4 regions of the Brachybacterium phenoliresistens genome follow, and region 2 is predicted to be linked to each of the others. Evidence: predicted binding sites of a transcription regulator. Region 2 holds the regulator's gene; each other region holds the start of a gene.
What was found. The regulator LexA, encoded in region 2, represses DNA repair genes until DNA is damaged. The targets are predictions, from matches to a motif close to TCGAACANNTGTTCGA.

Region 1 (5,430 bases), on a different contig from region 2:
TTCGCCCGCCGGGAGCCGTTCGCCCGGCGGGGCCGTTCGCCCTCCGGGAGCCGGCCCTAGAGCGCCGCGTCCAGGATCTCCCGCGCCTCCTCGTCGAGCACGAGGGAGACGCCGTCCAGCGCCTCCTCGAGCTGGTACGGCCTGCTGCCGCCGAGGATCGGCCGGATGCCCTGCGAGACCAGGTGGGCGAGCACGACCTGCCCGCGGCGGGCGCCGGTGCGCCGGGCCACCTCGTCCAGCGCCGCGAGGCGTCGCTCCGTGCCGGGATGGTCGAAGACCGGGTCGATGGGCTTGGCGGGGTCGTCGTAGGCACCGCCCAGCAGCGGCGAATAGGCCCACACCTCCAGCCTCTCCTCACGGGCCAGATCCACCTGCTCGGCACCCAGGACGCCGAAGGGATGCACGTTCCCCTCCGGCTGCGTGCCGGGTCGGGGCCGCAGGGCGGTCGCGCTGAGCTGCAGGGCGTCGATCGGCATCGCGCCCGTGGCCAGGGCATGCGCCCGGGCCCGCTCCACCCGCCAGGCCGGATGGTTCGAGGCGCCGACGCGGCGCACCCGGCCATCGGCCGCGAGCTCGGCCATCGCGTCCACGCTCTCCTCGATGGGGACGGTGCGGTCCTCCTGGTGCAGCCACAGCAGATCCACGCTCTCGATCCCGAGCCGTGCGAGGCTTCCGGCGAAGGCGTCGTGGATCGCCCGTCGGGACAGGCCGGACCGGTGCTCGGGCCAGGACCCCGCCCACAGCGGCTCCGCACCGACCTTGGTGGCGATGCGCACCCGGTCGCGCATCCCGGGGCGGGCGGCGAGCCAGCGGCCGATGACCCGTTCGCTGGCTCCGCCCCGGCCGGCGGGATCCAGCCAGAAGGCGTAGCAGTCGGCGGTGTCGATCCAGGTGCCGCCGCGCTCGACGAAGCGGTCCAGGAGGGCGAAGGACGTCTCCTCGTCGATGCGGGTGCCGAAGGTCATCGCGCCGAGCACCAGCGGGGAGTCGGGCGGCGGGGTGGTCGGGTCGGGACGGGCCGGGGTGCTGTTCTGTGCGGTCATGGCATGAGCCTGAGCCCTGGAGCGCGCTCCAGGTCAAGCGGTAGCCTGCCGTCATGGCGACCTATACCCCGGCCGAGGCCGCGCAGCGCAGCGGGTTCACGATCGACACCCTGCGCTACTACGAGCGCGAGGGCATCCTGCCGCGGGTCGCGCGCAGCGCCGGCGGGCACCGGGTCTACTCTGACGCGGATCTGTCGACCCTCGACTTCCTGCAGTGCCTGCGGGACACCGGCATGCCGATCGAACGGCTGCGCCGCTATGGGGAGATGTGCCAGGATCCCGCGACGATGACGGATCGCGCCGCTCTCCTGCGTGAGCACGCGGCCGATGTCGATGCCCAGATCGCCCTGCTCACCCGTCGCCGTGCCCGGCTGACGGAGAAGATCGCCTGGTACGACGAGCAGATCGGCGACGCCGCGGACTGATCACCCGCGGTCCGGGAGCTGGGCGCGCGTCGGCCCCACCCCACCCGATGCCGGGTGGGGGAGAGGGCCGAACGGAGGCGACCGCGGGGAGGCCGTTGCCGGTGACCGGGCTTCAGTAGGGCGGGGCGTCCTCATGGGCGGTGACCAGCCTGCTGCGGGCGGTCGGGGGCCCCGAGCGACGCTCGCCGAGGAATGCGGATCGGAATTCCGGATTGTTCTCGGGAGCGCCCAGATCCTGATTGTCGAGAATGTCGACGACGACGTCGCTCCCGATGCTCCAGCGGGTGGCGCCGCCGGGAATCCGGTGGGGGTCGGTGAGCCCCTCGGTCTTGATGCGATGATGCATGAGGCAGAGATGGTGGAGATTCTCCGGAATCGTCTTTCCGCCGTGCTGGGGATCCTCGTGGTCGAACTCCTCGATGTGGTCGACCTCGATGCGGCCGCGGCTGGGCCTGGTGCACCCCGGGTGCGCGCACAGCGGCGTCTTCAGGTGGGTGAGCTCGAGCACGGCCGCGCCGGGACGGTACCGGACCGCCGGTTCGCCGAGGAAGGCTCCGGTGGCGGGGTCGGTGAGCACGAGCCACCAGTCCTCGGCGGCGCCGGCGATGGCGCGGGCGACCGGACCGGGCACCGGAGTCTCGCCCTCGAGCAGACCGGGCTCGTTCGAGGCGCCGAGCGCCGTGAGCGCCGGGACCGTGATGTTCACGCGGCGCCGCGTGTGCGGGACGGCCACGCCGCCGGTGTCCAGGACGCTGCGGGTCATGACGGCATAGCGGATCTGGCCCAGCGACATCACCATGGCCGTGCGCTGCACGTCGCCGTCGAGGTCGAAGGGGATCTCGTCCAGGCCGTCGCGCAGGGCGAGGCGCTGTGCGTCCTGCACCGCGCGGGCGGCGGCGTTGAGGCGTTCGACGAGATCGGTGATCTCCGCCGTCGGGCCGATGATCTCGAGGGTGCTGGTGCCTTCGACGAGATTCGGCTCCTGCCAGGTGATCGTGCGCTGATCAGCGGGGGAGCGGGTGGTGCGGGACCGCTCGGCCACGTGCATGACCAGCCGGCGCAGCCGCCGGCGGAAGCCCGGGAACGTGAGCGTGCGCAGGGGCCAGTCGGAGATGGTCTCGTCGAGGGTGGCGAGGTCCTCGTCCGGGAGATCGCGGGACGCCCGGAGGATGCGGGTGAACCACGGAGCCGGCAGGTCCGCGGAGGCGAGGCGCTCCAGGGTGAGCGGGAAGGCCTCCACGGCGAGCACCGCCTCGCGGATGAGCCGGCGGGCGCCGGCGGCGTCGCAGCGCAGGGCGACCGCGCAGGCCGCATCCGCGGCGGCCTGCGCAGAGGCGGCCTGCTGCGGGTCCCGGCCGGCGGGATCGATGTGGAAGCGGTACAGCTCGCGCTGGCGGGCCGCATGGGCCGCGGCCTCGGCGGCGATCCCGGCCAGCAGCTCGCGCACGCGCTGCGAGATCCGGGAGCCGGGGACGATGCCGCCGACGGCGAGATGCTCGCCAGAGGCGAGATCCGGCGCCCGGCGCTCGCCCGGGCTCGAGGAGCCCGGCCCCAGGTCGAGCTCGGGGTGGCCATGATGCGTCATCGACACCATCCGTCCTCTCTCGGCATTTCCTCCGACCCGCAGAGGGAGGGGATGCCGACGTGATCCGGCTCCCCTTCCGAGGAATTCCGATGCGTTCCGTCGTGGCCGGTCGACTTTCCCCCGAGCCGTGCGATCAGTATATATCGATCATACGTTCGATGCCAGGTTTCCGGGCGATGCGTCGCGAGATCGTGGAGAACGCTGCTATGGGGAGGAGGAGCGGTCCGGGTGCGCGCACGGTTCCTCGCGCTCCGGGGCGGTCGCGGGAGCCGTGGATCAGGGCATCCGCAGCTCGGCCAGCAGCGGCAGGTGGTCGGAGGCGCCGCGGCCCGCCTCCGCCACGCACGCCGAGGTGCACGTGAGCCCCGACGTCAGGATGTGGTCGATGCGCGCCGCGTGCGGATCGGTGCCGTCGCCGACGAAGGTCAGCCCCTCGCCCCCGTCGCCTCCCTGCTCCCAGGCGTCGGACATCCGCCGCTGCAGCAGCGCCAGGGAGTCGGCGCCGGGCGCCTCGTTGAGATCGCCGGCGAGGATCACCGGGCCGTCCTGCGCGGGAAGCTCGACGATGATCGCCCGCACCTGCGCCAGACGCGCCTCGGCGCTGGCGGGATCCAGGTGCGTGCCCGCGACGGTGACGGGGCCGCCGGGGACGGCCGCGCGGGCGTGCAGCAGCATGCGCGGCTCCTCTCCGGGAGCGCACGGCAGCGGGATGCGATGCACCTGCTCCAGCGGCCACCGGGAGAGGATCATGTGCCCGTACTCGCGGTCCGGACCGCCCGGCGGGTCCGAGGGAAGGGTCATCGCCGGGGCGAACTCCGCGTGGAGGCCCAGGGCGTCGGCGAGCACGGCGGGCTGGTCCACGCCTCCGCTGCGGGGCCAGAACCGGTCCACCTCCTGCAGCAGGGCGAGATCCGGCCGCAGCTGCTCCAGCACGTGGGCGATGCGCTCGAGGTCGAGGACGCCGGCGGCATCGGCGCCGTGGTGGATGTTGAACGTGACCACCCGCAGGGTGGTGCGGTGCTCGAGCATCGGGGATCCTCCCCCTCCTGCGCAGGGCGGCCGCCGGGCGAGCGGCTCGTCCTCCAGCGTAGCCGCCGATCACCCCCGAGGGCATGCGTGCGGATCCGCGGCCCTGCCCTGCCGATCACCGCGGCCGACACGACCGTCGACACGGCCGTCGTCACGACGATGCGTCGTCGCCGCCCGGCGTGACCTGCGGTGGTCAGCCGAGGGGGAAGGGGAGGGACGCGGCGAGATCCGGCCCGAGCAGGTCCACGTCCCCGGCTGCGGGTGCGCGGCGGCCGGTGGCCAGGCGCAGCGCATCGGCGTCGGGGAGGGCCGCAGGAAGCGCCCGGCCGATGGCCCGCTCGAGGAGGCTGCGGGACCACCCCAGCGACGGCGGCGACGGGGGCGGCAGAGTCGGTGCGCCGACCAGGAGGTCCAGGTGGTGCAGGGTCCATTCCAGGACATAGGCGCCGGCGAAGTCATCGGTGCGCAGGATCATCTCCTGTGTGCGGACGTGCTGGGCCGGGTCCGCGCGCCGGACCGCCCGTCGTGCCGCGGAGCCGAGGTCCTCCAGGTGGAAGCGCAGCAGGTCGGGGTCCTGGTAGGCGGCGGCGAGGCGGGGGATCAGGGCGTCCAGCGGATCCGTGCCGTCCGGGGGCTCGACGATGCTCCAGTAGCCGGCGGCATCGGCCGTGGCCGGAGCATCGGACGGCGTGGCCAGGGTGATCAGCACGTCCTGGACGTCGATCACCAGGTGGCAGACGAGGTCCCGCACCAGCCAGCCCGCGCAGCCGGACGGCTCCGCGAAGTCGCCGGGCTCCAGGGCGGTGACGGCCTGCCACAGCCCGTCCCAGGCCTGGGCGTAGAGCGCTGCGGGCGCGGCGTCATGGAGCGGAGCGGCGGGCATGGCGACCTCCTCGTGGCCGGCGGGGTGAGTCTACGGCTGCGGGGTCCTGGCACGGCGGCCGGGCAGGGCCACGATCCCGCCGATGAGCATCCCGGCCGGCGGCAGCAGGGGCCACAGGGGCTGCAGCCCGCCGGCTCCGACCATCCCGGCATCGGCCATGACCGCGAGGCCGGCGCAGACCATGGCCGCGGCGAGCACCGGTCGCCACAGGGCAGGCGCGGGGCGGTCGTCCGCCCGCGGCGACTCGAAGCGGCCGAACGCGAGCACCAGCAGGGCCGTCAGACCCAGCAGGGCCAGGCACCACAGCGGGCGGGTCAGCCACCAGACCCCGCTGAGGGGCGCCGGCAGCAGGGGCCGTGCGTCGAGCGCGATCAGCAGGTGCGCCAGGGCGACCAGGGCGGTGAGGTGCCAGAGGAACCACGTCATGATCCGCTGGTTCACCAGCACCGTCAGGAACCACACGCG
Region 2 (5,430 bases):
GCCTGGGGCAGACCTGCCCGCTGGTGCAGTCGTGCTTCGCCGAGCGCAGCCGCGAGGTCGCCCGCGAGGTCGATGTGATCGTGACCAACCATGCCCTGCTGGCCGTGGACGCGTTCGACCGCCACGGGATCATCCCCGAGCACGATGTGGTCGTGCTCGACGAGGCCCACGATCTCGCCTCCCGCGTCACCAGCGCCATCACCGAGCACCTCTCCCCGGGCATGGTGCGCGGCGCCGTCCGCGAGCTGAGGTCGCTGGGGGTGGCCGCCACCGCCCTCGACGACGCCGGGGAGGAGCTGCGCGCGGCCCTGGAGGAGATGCCCGACGGCCGCGTCATCGGCGACCTTCCCGCGCGCATGTCCGATGCGCTGACCACGCTGCGCACCGAGGCGCGCGGGGCGCATGCGGATGCCAAGGAGGCCGGGGACGAGTCGCTCGCGGGGACCGCGGGCGCCCGCAAGGCCGTCCGGTCGATCCTGCAGGAGATCATCGACGTCTGCGAACGTGCCGTGACCCCGGACGAGGACGATGTCGTGGCCATCTCCCGGTCCGATGCGACGGGGCGCACCAGCCTCACCATCGCCCCCATGTCCGTGGCCACGGCGCTGCGCGGAGCGATCCTCGAGGAGCGCACCGCGGTGCTGACCTCGGCCACCCTGGCCCTCGGCGGGCGTTTCGAGCAGCCTGCCGGCGCGGTGGGCCTGCGTGCTGCGGACCGCCAGGACCCGGATCGGCGCGGCGGCGCCCGGAACGCGAGCCATTGGGCCGGCCTCGATGTGGGCAGCCCCTTCGACTACCCGCGCCAGGGCATCCTCTACATCGCCTCGCACCTGCCGCAGCCCGGTCGGGAGGGCCCGTCCCTGGACATGCTCGATCACCTGACCGAGCTCATCGAGGCCTCCCGCGGCGGTGCGCTGTGCCTGTTCTCCTCGCGCCGCGGGGCGGAGCTCGCCGCCGAGCACGTGCGGGCCCGCACGGACCTTCCCGTGGGGGTGCAGGGCGAGGACTCCATGTCCAACCTCGTGCGCGCCTTCGCCGCCGACGATGCGACGAGCCTGTTCGGCACCATCACCTTGTGGCAGGGCGTGGACGTGCCCGGTCGTGCCTGCCGCCTGGTCACCATCGACCGGATCCCGTTCCCGCGGCCGGACGAGCCCCTGGTGGCGGCGCGGCAGGAGCGGATCTCCGAGCGCGGCGGGAACGCCTTCATGTCGATCTCGGCGCAGCACGCCGCCCTGCTCATGGCCCAGGGCGCCGGCCGGCTGATCCGGACGGCGGAGGACCGGGGGATGGTCGCGGTGCTGGATCCGCGCCTGATGACCAAGCGCTATGGCTCGTTCCTGGTGCAGGCGATGCCGCCGCTGTGGCAGACCCGGGACCCGCAGGTCGCGCTCCAGGCCCTCGGTCGCCTCGCCGCGTCCGGCTGACCCCGTGTCCGACTGACCCCGCAGCCGGCTGACCCCGCGGTCGGCTGATCTTCGCGGCCGGCCCCGGAGGGTCGGCCCCCCGGCGGGTGCGGCGCGCAGACGCGTCTCAGACCGCTCGCAGCACCGCCACGACCTTGCCGAGGATCTCGGCGGAGTCGCCGAGGATCGGCGCGAACGACGGGTTGTGCGGCATCAGCCAGACGTGGCCGTCGCGCTGGGCGAAGGTCTTCACGGTCGCCTCGCCGTCGATCATGGCCGCGACGATCTCGCCCTTCTGGGCGACGGGCTGGCTGCGCACCACGACCCAGTCCCCGTCGCAGATCGCGGCGTCGATCATCGACTCCCCGACGACCTGGAGCAGGAAGAGGTCCCCGTCCCCGACGAGCTGCTGAGGGAGGGTGAAGACGTCCTCGACCTGCTCCTGGGCGGTGATCGGCACGCCCGCGGCGATGCGGCCCACCAGGGGGACGGGGACGCCCACGGTGCTCGGCATCGGCTCGCCGGGGGAGAGCTCGGGCTCGCCGCTCTCGTCCGGGAGCACGATCTCCATGGCGCGGGGGCGCTTGGGGTCCCGGCGCAGGAAGCCCTTGCGCTCGAGGACCCCGAGCTGGTGCGCGACGGAGGAGGACGAGGTCAGGCCGACGGCGTCGCCGATCTCCCGCATGGTGGGCGGGTAGCCGTGATCGGCGATCGCGGCGGCGATCTCCTCGAGGATCCGGCGCTGGCGATGGGTGAGGCCCGCCGTCGCGGAGGCGTCCTCCGCCTCCGGGGTGCTGGTGCTGCTCGGCGACATGGCGGGGCCTCCTGGCGTTCGACCGCGGCTTCGGATGTCGGACCCTCCTGGTGGAGTGATCCCACGAACAACAGTAGGCGCTGGAGGCGCTGTCACCAAACATGTGTTCGACATGTTCTTGCGTGTCGCGCCGCGGGGGCCTACAGTCGTACACGTATTCGATCGAACAGGAGTTCGGACATGGCCACGATCCTTTCCCTTCCCACCCGGGATGCCGCCGCCGTCGACGCTACCCCTCGACCGCGTGTTCGACTCGAGCTGACCCGCCGGGGGCGGGTGCTCGTCACCGGGGCCGCCTTCGTCCTCGGCGTGCTCGTCGCCCTCGCGCTGCTCCTCTTCGCCGGCGGCCCCTGGGCCTTCGCCGGTGCGACCGAGCACGGCCCCGTGGTGACGGTCGAGTCCGGGGACACCCTGTGGGCCTATGCCGAGTCCTATGCGCCCGAGGGTGTCGAGCCCCAGGCCTTCGTCGAGGAGGTCCGTCGCCTCAATGGGATGGAGACCCCGCGTCTGACCGCAGGCCAGGAGATCGTCCTGCCGCAGGGGGTCACCGCGCAGAAGTGAGGGCGGCGCGGCGCGCTGCCGGTAGGCTGGACGGGTGCACTGCCCGTTCTGCCGCAATCCTGACTCGCGCGTCGTCGACTCCCGGACCTCTGACGACGGCGCGACCATCCGTCGCCGCCGTCAGTGCACCGCCTGTTCCCGCCGGTTCTCCACCGTGGAGACCGCCTCCCTCTCGGTCGTGAAGCGATCCGGGGTGAGCGAGCCCTTCAGCAGGTCCAAGGTGATCTCCGGGGTGCGCAAGGCCTGCCAGGGCCGGCCGGTCAGCGATGACCAGCTCGCGGTGCTGGCCCAGCGCGTCGAGGACGCGATCCGCCAGCGCGGCCAGGCGGAGATCGAGGCGCACGAGGTGGGCCTCGCGATCCTCCAGCCGCTGCAGGATCTCGACCTGGTGGCCTACCTGCGCTTCGCGAGCGTGTACCAGTCCTTCGAATCGCTGGACGACTTCGAGGCCGCGATCGCGCGGCTGCGCGCCGAGGCGGCCGGGGGTGCATCCGGCGTCTGAGGGGTCCGGATCCGGGAATCGTGCGCGAGCCCGTCCGGTTCATGCATAAGATGTCTGCTGGCGCCTCACGAGGCGCCGACCGGATCGGCGGTCGCGGAGGGGAAGCCGCGGCCGCCGATCCTTCGTCCCGGCCCGGGACGCCCGGGGGGCGGGGCCCTCAGCCCTCCAGGCCGGCCGGCAGCGGTGCCGCATGCACGACGTCCAGCCGCCGCGTCGGGCGGGTCATCGCCACATACAGATCACCGGCCCCGTGCACGCCGTCCGAGACGAGCCGCGCCGGCTCGACCACGACGACGCCGTCGAACTCCAGGCCCTTGGCGTCCTGCGGCGACATCACCGCCACCTCGTCGTCCACGCCCGCGCTTCCCGAGCCCACGCGCGGCAGCCCCTCCTGCGCGCGCAGCGCCGCCACCAGCTCGCTCACCTGATCGGCCTCGACGATCACGGCGATGCGCCCGGTATCGGCCGAGAGCTGGTCGCGCACCGCGCGGACCACCTCGTCGGCGAGCTGCCCCGCCCGCGCAGGGCGCAGCACGGGATCCAGCTCGCCCTCGCGCACGGAGGAGACCGCCGTGACGGGGAGGTCGTGGCGCTCGGCCATGCGCTGGGCGGCATCCATGACCCGTCGCGGGGTGCGGTAGTTGACCGTGAGGTGCTCCACCTGGAGGCGGTCCTCGACATAGGGGGCCAGCACCGCCTCCCAGGAGGAGGTCCCGGCCGCCGAGGAGGTCTGGGCGACGTCCCCGACGACCGTGAAGGACTTGGTCGGGTTGCGGCGCATGAGGGCGCGCCACATCATCGGCGAATGCTCCTGGGCCTCGTCCACCACGATGTGCCCGTAGGTCCAGTCCCGCTCGGACCGCGCCCGTTCGGCCAGCGTGCGGCCGTCGCGCACCCGGGCGACCTGGTCGGCGAGGTCCTCCGCACGGACCATCCCGGAGGTGTCCACGTTCTCCAGGACCTCGCGCGCGTAGCTGACGTCCTGGCTGCGCTTCTCGCGGCGTCGTTCCGCCTCCGCGCGCGAGACCGAGTCGTCCTCGCCCAGGAGCTCGGCGACCTCGTCCAGCAGCGGGACGTCCTCGATGGTCCAGGGGGAGTCCTTGGGGCGCACCAGGTGCTGCAGCATCGCGGGGCGCAGGCTGCGCGGCGCGGCCGCGCGCAGCCGCTCGGGGTGGGCCAGCAGGATCCGCAGGAAGGACTCGGGGGTGTAGGGCATCCAGGCGAGGTTCAGCGCGACGCGCACGTCCCGCTCGGCGCGCAGGTCGGCGAGGATCTGCGGGCGGTCCTCGGGCAGCACTGTCTGCCCGCTCGCCCGCAGCGCCTTCTCGTAGGCGGTGGCCAGGCGGTCCAGGGCGGCGCGCACGAAGACCGCGCGGGCGGCGTTGTGCGGCTTGTGCGAGGCGCGGGCCTCGCGGCGGGCCTCGGCGATGTCCCGGGTCGTGAGCGAGAACCGGGTGCCGTCGATCGTGATCGGCACGTCCTCGTCCGGGACCCGCTGGCGGTTCTTCACGGCGCGCGCGAGCAGCGCCGCCATGTCCGGATGCCCCTTGACCTGCGCGACCTCCGCGGTGTCGTGGAGGGTCGTGCTCACGCCGGGGAACAGCTCGCCCGGGGTCAGCATCACCACGCCCGACTCGCCCAGGCTCGGCAGCACGCGTTCGATGTAGCGCAGGAAGCCGTGCGTGGGCGCCATGATCAGCACGCCCGTGTGCTCGAGCCGGCGACGGTGCGTGTACAGCAGGTAGGCCGCACGGTGCAGGGCGACGGCGGTCTTGCCCGTGCCGGGGCCGCCCTGGACGACCAGCACGCCCCGGTTGGCAGAGCGGATGATGCGATCCTGCTCGCCCTGGATGGTGGCGACGATGTCGCCCATGCGACCGGTGCGCTGCGAGGAGACGGCAGCCAGCAGGGCTCCCTCGCCCTGCAGCACGACGTCCTCGCCCATGGTCAGCACCTCGTGGTCCAGGACGTCGTCCTCGAGGCCGACCACGGTCCGGCCGCGGGTGATGAGGTGGCGGCGCAGCCGCACGTCCAGGCGATCGATGCTGGTCGCCTGGTAGAAGGCGGCCGCCGCGGGGGCGCGCCAGTCCACCAGGAGCTGGTCCCGCTCCGCGGTGAACAGGCTGATGCGGCCGATGTAGTGGCGC
Region 3 (5,430 bases), on a different contig from region 2:
CTTCCCCGGCCGCGAAGATCATCAGGCGGTCGCCGATCGCGGCTACGACGCCCTCGAGGACCTCGAGCGGCGGTACCCGGGACAGAAGGTCCTCGTGGTCGCCCACGGCACCCTGATCCGATTCGTCCTGTCGGGGATCATCGAGAGGCCGCTGCCCTCGATCCCGAACGCGACGCTCTCGCTGGTCGACCTCGAGGGCACCACCTGGGGCGTGCGGATGATCGCGGGCGCTCCGGTCGAGCACGAGGTGCGGGTCGTCTCCCGGGACCAGAATCCCCGGTTCATCCTCGAGAAGTCGCATCTCGCTCCCGGCCAGATCGCGGCCGAGGTCCAGGAGTCGGAGGCCCGCCGATGAGCCCCCGGACGGCCATCGATGCCGAGGGCGCGTGGTTCGAGCCCGACCGCATCGCCGAGCTGCGCCGCCATCTGCCCATCCCGTACATCGACGTGGTGCCGGTGCGCACAGACGTCGACGGGACGGTCGCCCAGGTGGGCCTCCTGCTGCGCGCCTCGGGGACGGGGCGGATCGTGCGGACCATCGTCTCGGGCCGCGTGCTCATCCACGAGACGCTGCGTGAGGCGATCGCCCGCCACATCGACAAGGATCTCGGGTCGATGGCTCTGCCGCGCATCCCGGCGAGCCCGGTGCCGTTCACCGTCGCCGAGTACTTCCCGACGCCGGGGCAGTCACTGTTCACCGATCCGCGGCAGCATGCGATCTCCCTCGCCTACCTGGTGCCCGTGGACGGCGAGGCCTCTCCGCAGGAGGACGCGCTGGAGCTGAACTGGTACGACGTCGCCGAGCTCCTGGAGTCCGGGGTGATGGACGAGCTCGAGGGCGGTCACGACATCGTGGTGCGTCGCGCCCTGGCCCATGCCGGCGTGATCTGACCTCCTGCCCTGCCCGTCCTGGGCGGGCTGGCGGTCACGGTGCGATCCGATCCTGCCATCTTCAGAAGGGCGGGGGTCCGTCGGAGCCGAAAGGGAAGGCCAAACCGCCCTCGGTCCCGGAATCTCGATTCCGCTTCCGACGCTGCTGGATGCCCCACGGGTCGGCAGGATCGACGGTCGCCGGTGACACTCGGGTCGAGGCGTCGGTAGCGCGGCTGGGAGCACCATCATTCCTGGGGCGCTCGACGTCGTCGCCTCTCCCGGGGCGCACGCCAGCGCCACCGCCATGACCTCCAGTCCCATGCCCGGAGTCGTCTTCCCCGGACTCGCCGTGTCCTCCACCCCGGTCTCCGGGGTCGCTACCTCCAGGGTCCTTGCCGCCGGGACTTCCGCCTCCGGGGTCATCGCCGCCGCCGGGGTCCTGACCGTCGGGAGTGGGCGGGTCGTCGGGATCGTCGTCCTCGTCCGGGGGGATCGGCCGGCCGAAATGGCGGCAGTCCTGACCGCAGAGCACGCCCTGGTGGTCCTGGTAGTGGTCCATCAGATGCTTGACGGTCATCGTCCCGATCAGATCGACATCATCGACCACATCCCGGATCACGTGATGCCCCTCCCTGCTCCCGATCAGCCACCGCGTCCGCCCCGGACGCGTCACCCCGTCCGGACCGATCTGGACGGGCTGGATCCGGACAGGGTCGAGGACCCCGTCGGTCTTCTCCTGATGATGGAACCGGCACAACCAGTGCAGGTTCTCCAGATCCGTCGCCCCACCAGCGAGGAACTCCTCGATGTGATCACACTCCGACCCCAGCGACACCGGCCTCCCGCACCCCGGCACCGCGCACTGCGACCCCCGCAGACGCAGATGCTCCCGCATCGCCGCGGTCGGCCGGTACGTCGCCGCCGGAAGCTTCACGAACGCCCCGCTGACCGGGTCGGTCAGCACCCGGTACCAGTCCTCCTCCCCCGCCGCCAGCGTCCGCGCGAGGTCTGCCGGGACCGGCACCATCCCATCCAGCATCCCCGGCGCCTCACTCACCCCCAACAACGACAGGATCGGCACGGTCACGGTGATCCGGAACCGGTCCGCCGGCACCTCCACCCCATCCGTATCCACCTGCCCACGGGTCGCCAGCAGGAACCGCAGGGTCGCCAGGGACATCGGCCGCTGATCCTCCCGCACCATCCCATCCGGATCCCACGGAACCTCCCCACCCGCAGCCAGGGCCGCGCGCTGCTGGGCCTGGACCGCCCGCGCCGCCACATCCAGACGCCGCGCCGCCGAGTACACCTCGGGCGTCGGCCCGGTCAGGGTCATGCACGACATGCCCCCACCGACCTCCTGCACCCGCACACCCCGCTCCACCGGCACCGGCGCCTCGTCTGCCGCCTGCAGGGACTCCGCCCACGCCACCAGGGCCCGGAGGTTCTTGAAGAAGGTCTTCGGGGTGCAGTGCAGGTCCCAGCCGGCGACGACCTCATCGATGCCCTGCTGGAGGACGTGCCGCAGCGTCCGCGTCATCCGGATCATCTCCCGGAACCAGAAGGCCGGGAATTCCTCCCCCTCCAGACGCGTCAGGCATCCCGGGAAGTGCTCGACCGCCGTATACCCATCTGCGACCTCCCGCGCCCCGCGGGAAGCCGAGACCCGCAGCGCCTCCGCCGCGATGAGACTGCCGCAGTCCCCCTCCAGGCCCGGCTCGGGTGCCTCGTCGGGCCGATCCGACAGAGCATGCAGCGCGAAGTACTTCCGCGCCAGCAGAGGGCCTTCCTGGACCTCGAGATCCCACAGGGTCCGGGCGACCCCCGCCAGCACCGGGTCCTCCTCCACCCCCGCTCGCCCCGGCAGAGCCTCCCGCGACACCGGCCGACGGATCGCTCCCCGCGCGAGCGACAACGGCACCCGCGCCACGAACTGCTCCACCGTCGCCGGTCCCGGGAGTCGGGAACCCCGTCCCGCACCCTCCCCGTCGTCACCGGCGTCCGCTGCGGCACCCGCCGCGCGAGGGGCAGAGGCGGCCGGCGAGGACGCGGCGCGCGCTGAGCGCCCGGCCTCAGGAGCCGACGCAGGCAGAGCACGCGCGGGGCGATCGGGCATCCCCGGAATCTGATCCTGCGACATGCCGCCCCGCCCCCCTCCCCAGACTCTCCGGCGGCCCCGTCGCCGCCGATTTCGATTGCCTGTTCGAAACCCAGCCTACACCCGTACGCCGGTCGATGGAAGGCCATCACGACCATTGTGGAGAACTTCGTCCCACCTCTCCTCCCCACCGCGGCAGACCTCCCCGAATACGCTCTGACCAGCCACGTCATCGGGCGACGATGCGGTTCTTCGGAATACGTCCATGATGCACACGTTCCGCCACAGCGAAGCGCGGAAGATCATTCATCCTCGACCCCCGTAAACACGGGTGGCGGGACCCGGACGGCATCAGCGACGACGGCAGCCCCGCGGACGGTACCCGGAGGCCGGACATGACAAGAGCTCCTGACACCCCCTCTCGGGGACGCCAGGAGCTCAGGTCGGCCAGAAGCGCTAGGAGAGCAGCTCCCCCAGCCGCGTCGTGAGCTCTCGCAGGGCGCGGCCGCGGTGCGAGACCGCGTCCTTGTCCTCCGGGGAGAGCTCCGCAGCGGTCAGGGAGCCGCCGCCGGGCTGATCATCGGGCACGAACAGGGGGTCGTAGCCGAAGCCGCCCTCGCCGCGCCGCGCACGCAGCAGGGTGCCGGGCATCTCCCCGCGGCACACCAGCTCGCGACCGTCCGGGTGGACCGCGGCGACGACGGAGACGAAGCGCGCCGAGCGGTGCTCGTCCGGGACATCGGAGAGCTGGGCGAGCAGGAGATCGTTGTTCGCCTCGTCGTCGCCGTGACGGCCCGACCAGCGGGCGGAGAAGATCCCCGGGGCGCCGCCGAGCACGTCGACCGCGAGGCCGGAGTCGTCGGCGACCGCGAGCAGGCCCGTGGCCGCGGCGGCGGAGCGCGCCTTCTTCAGGGCGTTGCCCTCGAAGCTGACGGCGTCCTCGACCACATCGGGAAGGCCGAGGCCAGCGGCGGAGACGATCTGCTCCGCCTCCAGGCCCGGGACGGCCGGGGCGAGGATGCGCTGCAGCTCGCGCAGCTTCTTCGCGTTGTGGGAAGCCAGGACGATGCGGGCCCCGGCGGGAGCCGCGCTCACCGCTGCTCCGCGAGCACGTCCCGCTGGATCTGCGCGAGGGAGGCGCAGCCGGACTCGGCGAGATCCAGCAGGGTGGTGAGCTCGGCGCGGGAGAAGGGGACGCCCTCGGCGGTGCCCTGCACCTCGACGAGGCCGCCGGTGCCGGTGACGACCACGTTCATGTCGGTGTCGGCCGCGACGTCCTCGCGGTACTCGAGGTCCAGCAGCGGCCGGCCGTCGACGATGCCGACGCTGATGGCGCTCACCGAATCGGTGAGGACCGTCGCGGTGGCGGACAGCGAGGTGTGGCGCCGGCCCCAGGAGATCGCATCGGCGAGGGCGACGTAGGCGCCGGTGATCGCGGCGGTGCGGGTGCCGCCGTCGGCCTGGAGGACGTCGCAGTCCAGCTGGATGGTGTTCTCGCCGAGGGCGTCGAGGTCGATGACGGCACGCAGGGAGCGGCCGATGAGGCGGGAGATCTCGTGCGTGCGCCCGCCGATCTTCCCCTTGACGCTCTCGCGCGGGGACCGGGAGTCGGTGGCGCGCGGGAGCATCGCGTACTCGGCGGTGACCCAGCCGGAGCCGGACCCCTTCTTCCAGCGCGGCACGCCCTCGGTGAAGGAGGCGGCGCACAGCACGCGGGTGCGGCCGAACTCGATGAGCGCGCTGCCCTCGGCGTGGTCGAGCCAGCCGCGGGTGATCCTCACCTCGCGCAGCTGGTCGGGGGTGCGTCCGTCGACGCGGTCGCCGGTGGTCTGCGGGGTGGTCTCGCTCATCGGGTGCCTTCCTGGTGGGTGTCCTGCTTGCTGCAGCCGGCCTACTGCAGCTGGCGCTGCGCGGCCACCTCGAGGATAGCCATCGGCGCTGCCAGCTCGATCGGCCCGGGGTAGACGGCGCGGGCCTCGGCCAGCGGGACGGCCGGATTGGTCCAGGCGGGGATGTGGGTGAGCACCAAGCGGCGGGCCCCGGCGCGATCCGCGGTGAGCCCGGCGCGGCGACCGGTGAGATGGATGCCCGTGAAGCGGTCGTCGCGGCCCTCGATGTACCCGGCCTCGCAGAGGAACAGGTCGCAGCCCTCGGCCAGCTCGTCCAGGGTGGCGCACTCGTCGCAGTCGCCGGAGTACACGAGGACCTCGTCGTCGGCGGTGATGCGGAAGCCGTAGGTCTCCACCGGGTGGATCACGGGGCGCGGGGCGAAGGTGATGGGGCCGATGCTGAACGGCTCGCCGTCCACCAGCGTCCGATGGGCGAAGGGCACGGCCTGCACGCCGTCGGGCACGTCGCAGCTGCGGCCCTGGATGGCGCGCAGCTTGGCGGGGAGGTCCGCCGGGGCGTACAGCGGCAGCTGCGGCAGGTCGCACCGCTCGTTATAGGCCCAGAACACC
Region 4 (5,430 bases), on a different contig from region 2:
TGGACGCCCTGTTCGCCGAGGCCGAGGACCACTTCGGAGCGCCGGTGAGCACCGTCGTCTCCAACGCCCTGACCGACTTCGCCTTCGACGGCGATGCCCGCCCGAAGGCCGCGGAGATCGGCTACGAGGCCTTCGCCGCCCAGTTCGCCGGATCCGTCCAGGGCACCGTCAACCTGGTCCAGGCCGCCCTGCCCCACTTCGACCGCGCCGGTTCCGGGCGGGTCGTCACCATCGGCACGAACCTGTTCCAGAACCCCGTGGTCCCCTACCACGACTACACCGCGGCGAAGGCGGCCCTGCTGTCCCTGACCAGGACCTTCGCCGCAGATCTGGGCCCGCGCGGGGTGCGGGTGAACATGCTCAGCGGCGGCCTGCTGCGCACCACCGACGCGAGCGCCGCGACGCCCGAGGCGGTGTTCGACGCGATCGCGGCGAGCACCCCGCTGGGGTCGGTGACCACCCCCGAGGAGTTCGCCGACGCCGTGCTGCTGCTGGCCTCGCCGCTCTCCCGGGCGATCACCGGCCAGAACCTCGTCGTCGACGGCGGGCTGGTGAAGGACTGATGACGGCCGCACCGCGCCCCATCCACCTGAACCTGTTCGCCCACGCCTGCGGCCACCACTCGGCGGCCTGGCGGCGGCCCGGCTCCGATGTGGCGCGGCTGGGCGACATCGGCCGATGGGAGGAGCTGGCGCGCCTCGCCGAGCGCGGGACGCTGGACGCGCTGTTCCTCGCGGACGGGCAGTCCGCGGGCGTCCCCGGGATCGCCGGCGGGCCGCGCTGGTTCTTCGAGCCGATCACCGCGCTCACCGCGATGGCCCGGGCGACCACGCACCTGGGCCTGGTCACGACGATCTCGAGCACCTTCTGGCAGCCGTTCCACGCGGCGCGCATGCTCGCGAGCCTGGACCACATCAGCGGCGGCCGCGCCGGGATCAACGTCGTCACCTCGATGACCGACGAGGAGGCCCGCAACCACGGCATGGACGCGCTGCCGCCGCATGCCGAGCGCTACGCGCGGGCCGATGAGTTCATCGAGGCGATCACCGCCCTGTGGGACTCGTTCCCGGCCGAGGCGATCCTGCCCGACGGCGGCGCCACGGTCTACGCGGACGTCGAGCGGATCCGACCCATCGACCATCGGGGCGAGAGCTTCCGGGTCGCCGGGCCGCTGAGCATCCCCTCCCCGCCGCAGGGCCGGCCGGTGCTGTTCCAGGCCGGCAGCTCGGAGCCCGGGCGCGATCTCGCCGCCCGCCATGCCGAGGGGATCTATGCCGTGGCCTGGGACATCCCCATGGCGACGGAGTACCGCGCCGACATCCGCGCGCGGGCCCGGGCGCAGGGCCGGGACCCGGATTCGATCGTCGTCATGCCGGGGCTGGTCACCTACATCGGCCGCACCGAGCAGGAGGCGCGGGAGAAGAAGGCGGCGCTGGATGCGCTGCTGCCGGCGCGGGAGTCCCTCGCCCAGCTGTCCTTCTTCATCGGCCAGGACGCGAGCGCCTGGGAGCTGGATGCCCCCGTGCCGGAGCTGCCGCCGCTGGAGGAGTTCACCGGTCCGCAGGGCCGGTATGCCACGGTGCTGCGGATCCTCGAGTCCGCCCCGGCCCGGCCGACGGTCCGGGAGCTGCTGGGGCTGCTCGCCGCCGGCGGCGGGCACGCGACGATGATCGGCACCGCGGAGCAGGTCGCCGACCAGATCATCGCGTGGGTCGACGCGGGCGCGGCCGATGGCTTCAACCTCATGCCCCCGACCCTGCCGGAGAGCCTTGAGGACGTGATCGACCAGGTCATCCCCATCCTCCGGGAGCGGGGCCGGTTCCGGCGGGAGTACGCGGCGACGACTCTGCGCGGCCATCTCTCCCCGGGATAGGGACCTCGCGGCGCGGGCAGCGGGGAGCGCTCCGCTCCTCCTCCCCAGGGCACGTTCGTCCCCATCGTCGGGGTGCCTGTGGCGCGGCCGCGACACGCCGCGGAGGATGAGGGGAGAACGTCTCTTCGCGGAGTAGAGTCGTTCTATCGAACAGGTGTTCGATGCGAGGTGCAGGGGCGCACGATCATCCCGCTCGCGCGATGAGCCGGGGAGGAGGGGACGATGAGCCACGGAATGCCGTCGGACGAGGAGATCCGCCGCGCCATCGAGCAGCATGTCCCCCGCCGCTTCCGGGTCGCCGCGCCGCGACGGCGCGTCACCCGCACCGACCTCCCCGCGCGCGCCGAGGAGAGCGGGGACGTCGAGCTCGGCTCCCTGCTCCAGGATCTCTGGGATGCGGAGGCTCGCGCCTCGCAGCTGCACGCGCAGCGCACGCGGGTCCTCGCCGCCCTCGCCGTCGACCCGGGCGAGGGCGACGATGCGCGCCTGGAGCTCGAGCTGAACGCCGACCGCGCCGCGCTCGCCCTCCAGGTCACGCGCCAGGTCGCGCTGCGGCGCATCCTCGACGCCCGCATGGCCGTGCGCTCCCTCCCCCGCAGCCTCGAGCGGCTCGCCGCCGGGCGCATGCCCGTGGACCGGTTCACCCGCCTCCTCCGCAGCACCCGCGCGCTGCGCGATGCGCACCGCCGGATCATCGACCAGCTCGTCGAGGACTGGGGCGAGGGGCTCACCGCGGACACCTTCGAGCGCCGGCTGCGCCAGCTGGTGGCCTGGATGACCGACCGGATGGACCGGGCCGAGGGGCCGCGCGAGCCCCGGCGCGGCATCGAGGTCCTCCCCCCGGCGGAGGACGGCACCGCCTGCCTGCAGGTCTTCGGCCCCGCCCCGGAGATCCTCGACCTCGGCCGGCGCCTCGACGCCGCCGCCCGCGCGGTCCAGGACGTCCAGCGGCGGGCGCTGGCCGCGGGGACAGACGTCCCCCTGGACCCGGACGGTTCCGCCGCGGGCCGCGGTCGGCCGCTGCCGCTGACCCTGATCGGCTATCAGCTGCTGCGCACCGCGAGCTTCGACACCGAGGGCGTCGAGGTGCCGCGGCCGCGCTTCCGCATGAACATCACGGTCCCGGCGATGACACTGCTCGGCGTGAGCGACGCCCCCGGGCTCCTCGACGGCATCACGCCGATCCCGGCGGACATGGCCCGCGAGCTCGCCGGCGGCTGCGACGTGTGGCATCGGGTGCTGACGGACCCGTCCACCGGCGCGTACCTCCCCCTCGCCACGGACACGTACCGCCCGTCGGCGGGGCTGCTGGAGCACCTGCGCCAGCGGGGTCCCACCTGCGCCGTGCCCAGCTGCACGCGCAGCGTGTGCACCGCCTCCGAGAACGACCACATCCGCGAGTACGACCCCGCGCACCCCGAGCTGGGCGGCCCGACCAGCAGCGAGAACTGCCATCTGCTGTGCTGGATGCACCATCGGATGAAGACCCTCGGGATGCTCGACCCGGTCCGGCTCGGACCCGCCCCCGGGGCGGGGCCTGCGGGCGTCTCCCCCGGCCGCACCCGCTGGCGGATCGGCGCCGCGGGCGAACGGTGCACCGCCCTGGACGATGTCGACCTCATGACCCCGGCGGTCGTCGCCGAGTTCGAGGAGCTGTGGGAGGCGCATCAGGAGCGGGAGCGACGGCGGCTCCATCCCCCGAGGCCCGATCCGGGACCTCCCCCGCCGTTCTGACGAGCCGAACCCCTCAGCCGAAGGCAGCCTCAGTCGGCGGAATTCTCAGCCGGAGGTGCCCCCGTCGACGCCGGCTGCGCGTCCTCCGGCCCGGTGCGCTCCACGATCTCCCGCATCGCCGCGGCCGCCGCCGCGGGGTTCCCGGCGGCGATCGCCCGGCACACCTCGCCGTGCAGGGCGACGTCCCGGGCATCGGGGGCGAGGTGGGCGCGCTCGAGCAGGGCCCGGTCCCGCAGCCCCTCCTCGATCACCCGGCGCAGCCGCACGAACATCGCGCTCCCGGACAGCGCGAGGACGGCGGCGTGGAGCTCGGCATCGGCCGCGAGGAAGGCCTCGGGATCGTCCGCCTGCGCCAGCGCCTCGCCGGCGCGGGCAAGCCGCTCGCACTGATCGGGAACGGCGTGACCAGCGGCGACGGTGCGGGCGGCGGCGGCTGCGGCCTCCGGTTCGACGGCGCGCCGCAGGGAACGCAGCTCGTCGATCTGGGCGCGGCGCCCCTCCTCGCCCAGCGCCAGGCGCCAGCGGATCACCCACGGGTCCAGGGTGTCCCAGTGCTCGGCCCCGCGCACGCGCAGACCCACGCGGCGCCCGGCGCTGAGCATGCCCAGGGACCCGAGCACCCGAGTGACCTCGCGGACCACGCTGCGGGAGGCCCCGGTGCGCGCGACCAGGCCCTCGACCGTGTCGGCGTGGCCGGCCGGCAGCTCCCCCGCGACGATCGCGCGGCCCAGCTGGTCCAGCGCCCGCTCGAAGGCGGAGGTGCTCACGCCTGGGAGACCGGCGAGATGACCAGCTCGTCGACGCGCACGTGCGCGGGCGCATCGAGCACGAAGCCGATCGCGCGGCCGATGTCCTCCGGGCTCAGCATCACCGCGCGCGCGGCCTCGCCGGGGACCTCGGGGCGCTGCTCGAGGAAGTCGGTGGCGACGTCGCCGGGGCACAGGTGGCAGGCGCGCACGCCGTGGGCGGCCTCCTGCTGGTTCAGGGTGCGCACCAGGGAGCCGAGCGCCGTCTTCGAGGCGGAGTAGGCGACCCCGGCTCCCGGCTGGAAGGACCAGCCCGCATAGGAGGAGACGACGACGGCCACACCCCCGCTCGTGCGCAGGTGCGGCAGCGCGGCGTCCAGGGTGCTCGCGGTCGCGGTGAGGTTGGTGGCGAGGATCGCGTCGAACTCGCCGAGGTCCTGGTCGTCCCATCGGCGCCGCGGAGCGTTGAGCCCGGCGGAGACGACCACGCCGTCGATGCCGCCGCAGCGCTCGGCGATGCCCTGCGCCGCCGCGCGGACAGCGGCGCGGTCCTGGACGTCGAGCACCAGCGCGGAGGCCACGCCGCCGGCGGCCTCGACCTGCGCGACCGTCTGCTCGAGGGCGTCCCGGCGGCGGCCGCTGACCACGATGCGCCAGCCCGTCGAGGCCGCGGCGAGCGCCGCCGCGCGTCCCATCCCGCTGCCACCGCCGGTGATCCAGAGGGTTCCGCGCGCGTCCTGTGCCATGCCGTCTCCTGCCGTCCCGCCGCCCGCTGGTCGGACGGCCCACAGCAATAGTATGTTTATTCCGGTGCCCGGCGTCGAGCGCACGCCGCACCGGGGAGTGGACAGTGGAGCTGGATCTGCGGAACAAGGTCGTCATGGTCACGGGCGCGGCGCGCGGCATCGGCGCGGTGATCGCGCACCGCTTCGCCCAGGAGGGCGCCCGGGTGGTCGCCCTCGACCTGGCGTTCCCCGAGGGCGACCCGGCGGAGGCTGAGGCTGCGGGCGAGCCCGCCATCGGCCGCGTGACCTGCGACGTCGCCGATCCCGCCTCGGTGGAGGCGGCGGTGGCGGA

Region 1: the regulator LexA is predicted to act here: its motif matches at 3,197-3,212, upstream of ABD234_RS02230 (HNH endonuclease signature motif containing protein).
Region 3: the regulator LexA is predicted to act here: its motif matches at 3,065-3,080, upstream of ABD234_RS03490 (HNH endonuclease signature motif containing protein).
Region 4: the regulator LexA is predicted to act here: its motif matches at 2,020-2,035, upstream of ABD234_RS10400 (HNH endonuclease signature motif containing protein).

Annotation. Positions count from the first base shown of each region.
Region 1 covers NZ_BAAAOW010000001.1:485,847-491,276, reverse strand. The annotation lists gene ABD234_RS02240 (aldo/keto reductase) at 57-1,043, opposite strand; gene ABD234_RS02235 (MerR family transcriptional regulator) at 1,097-1,468, shown strand; gene ABD234_RS02230 (HNH endonuclease signature motif containing protein) at 1,581-3,053, opposite strand; gene ABD234_RS02225 (endonuclease/exonuclease/phosphatase family protein) at 3,330-4,082, opposite strand; gene ABD234_RS02220 (maleylpyruvate isomerase N-terminal domain-containing protein) at 4,276-4,965, opposite strand; gene ABD234_RS02215 (acyltransferase family protein) at 4,996-5,430, opposite strand, start outside.
Region 2 covers NZ_BAAAOW010000002.1:313,375-318,804, forward strand. The annotation lists gene ABD234_RS05870 (ATP-dependent DNA helicase) at 1-1,427, shown strand, start outside; gene lexA (transcriptional repressor LexA) at 1,534-2,220, opposite strand; gene ABD234_RS05880 (LysM peptidoglycan-binding domain-containing protein) at 2,401-2,781, shown strand; gene nrdR (transcriptional regulator NrdR) at 2,816-3,283, shown strand; gene ABD234_RS05890 (HelD family protein) at 3,441-5,430, opposite strand, start outside.
Region 3 covers NZ_BAAAOW010000001.1:753,617-759,046, forward strand. The annotation lists gene ABD234_RS03480 (histidine phosphatase family protein) at 1-355, shown strand, start outside; gene ABD234_RS03485 (DUF4916 domain-containing protein) at 352-891, shown strand; gene ABD234_RS03490 (HNH endonuclease signature motif containing protein) at 953-2,815, opposite strand; gene rdgB (RdgB/HAM1 family non-canonical purine NTP pyrophosphatase) at 3,428-4,066, opposite strand; gene rph (ribonuclease PH) at 4,063-4,821, opposite strand; gene ABD234_RS03505 (MBL fold metallo-hydrolase) at 4,863-5,430, opposite strand, start outside.
Region 4 covers NZ_BAAAOW010000004.1:16,782-22,211, forward strand. The annotation lists gene ABD234_RS10390 (3-oxoacyl-ACP reductase) at 1-563, shown strand, start outside; gene ABD234_RS10395 (LLM class flavin-dependent oxidoreductase) at 563-1,873, shown strand; gene ABD234_RS10400 (HNH endonuclease signature motif containing protein) at 2,096-3,607, shown strand; gene ABD234_RS10405 (FadR/GntR family transcriptional regulator) at 3,637-4,374, opposite strand; gene ABD234_RS10410 (SDR family oxidoreductase) at 4,371-5,099, opposite strand; gene ABD234_RS10415 (SDR family NAD(P)-dependent oxidoreductase) at 5,204-5,430, shown strand, end outside.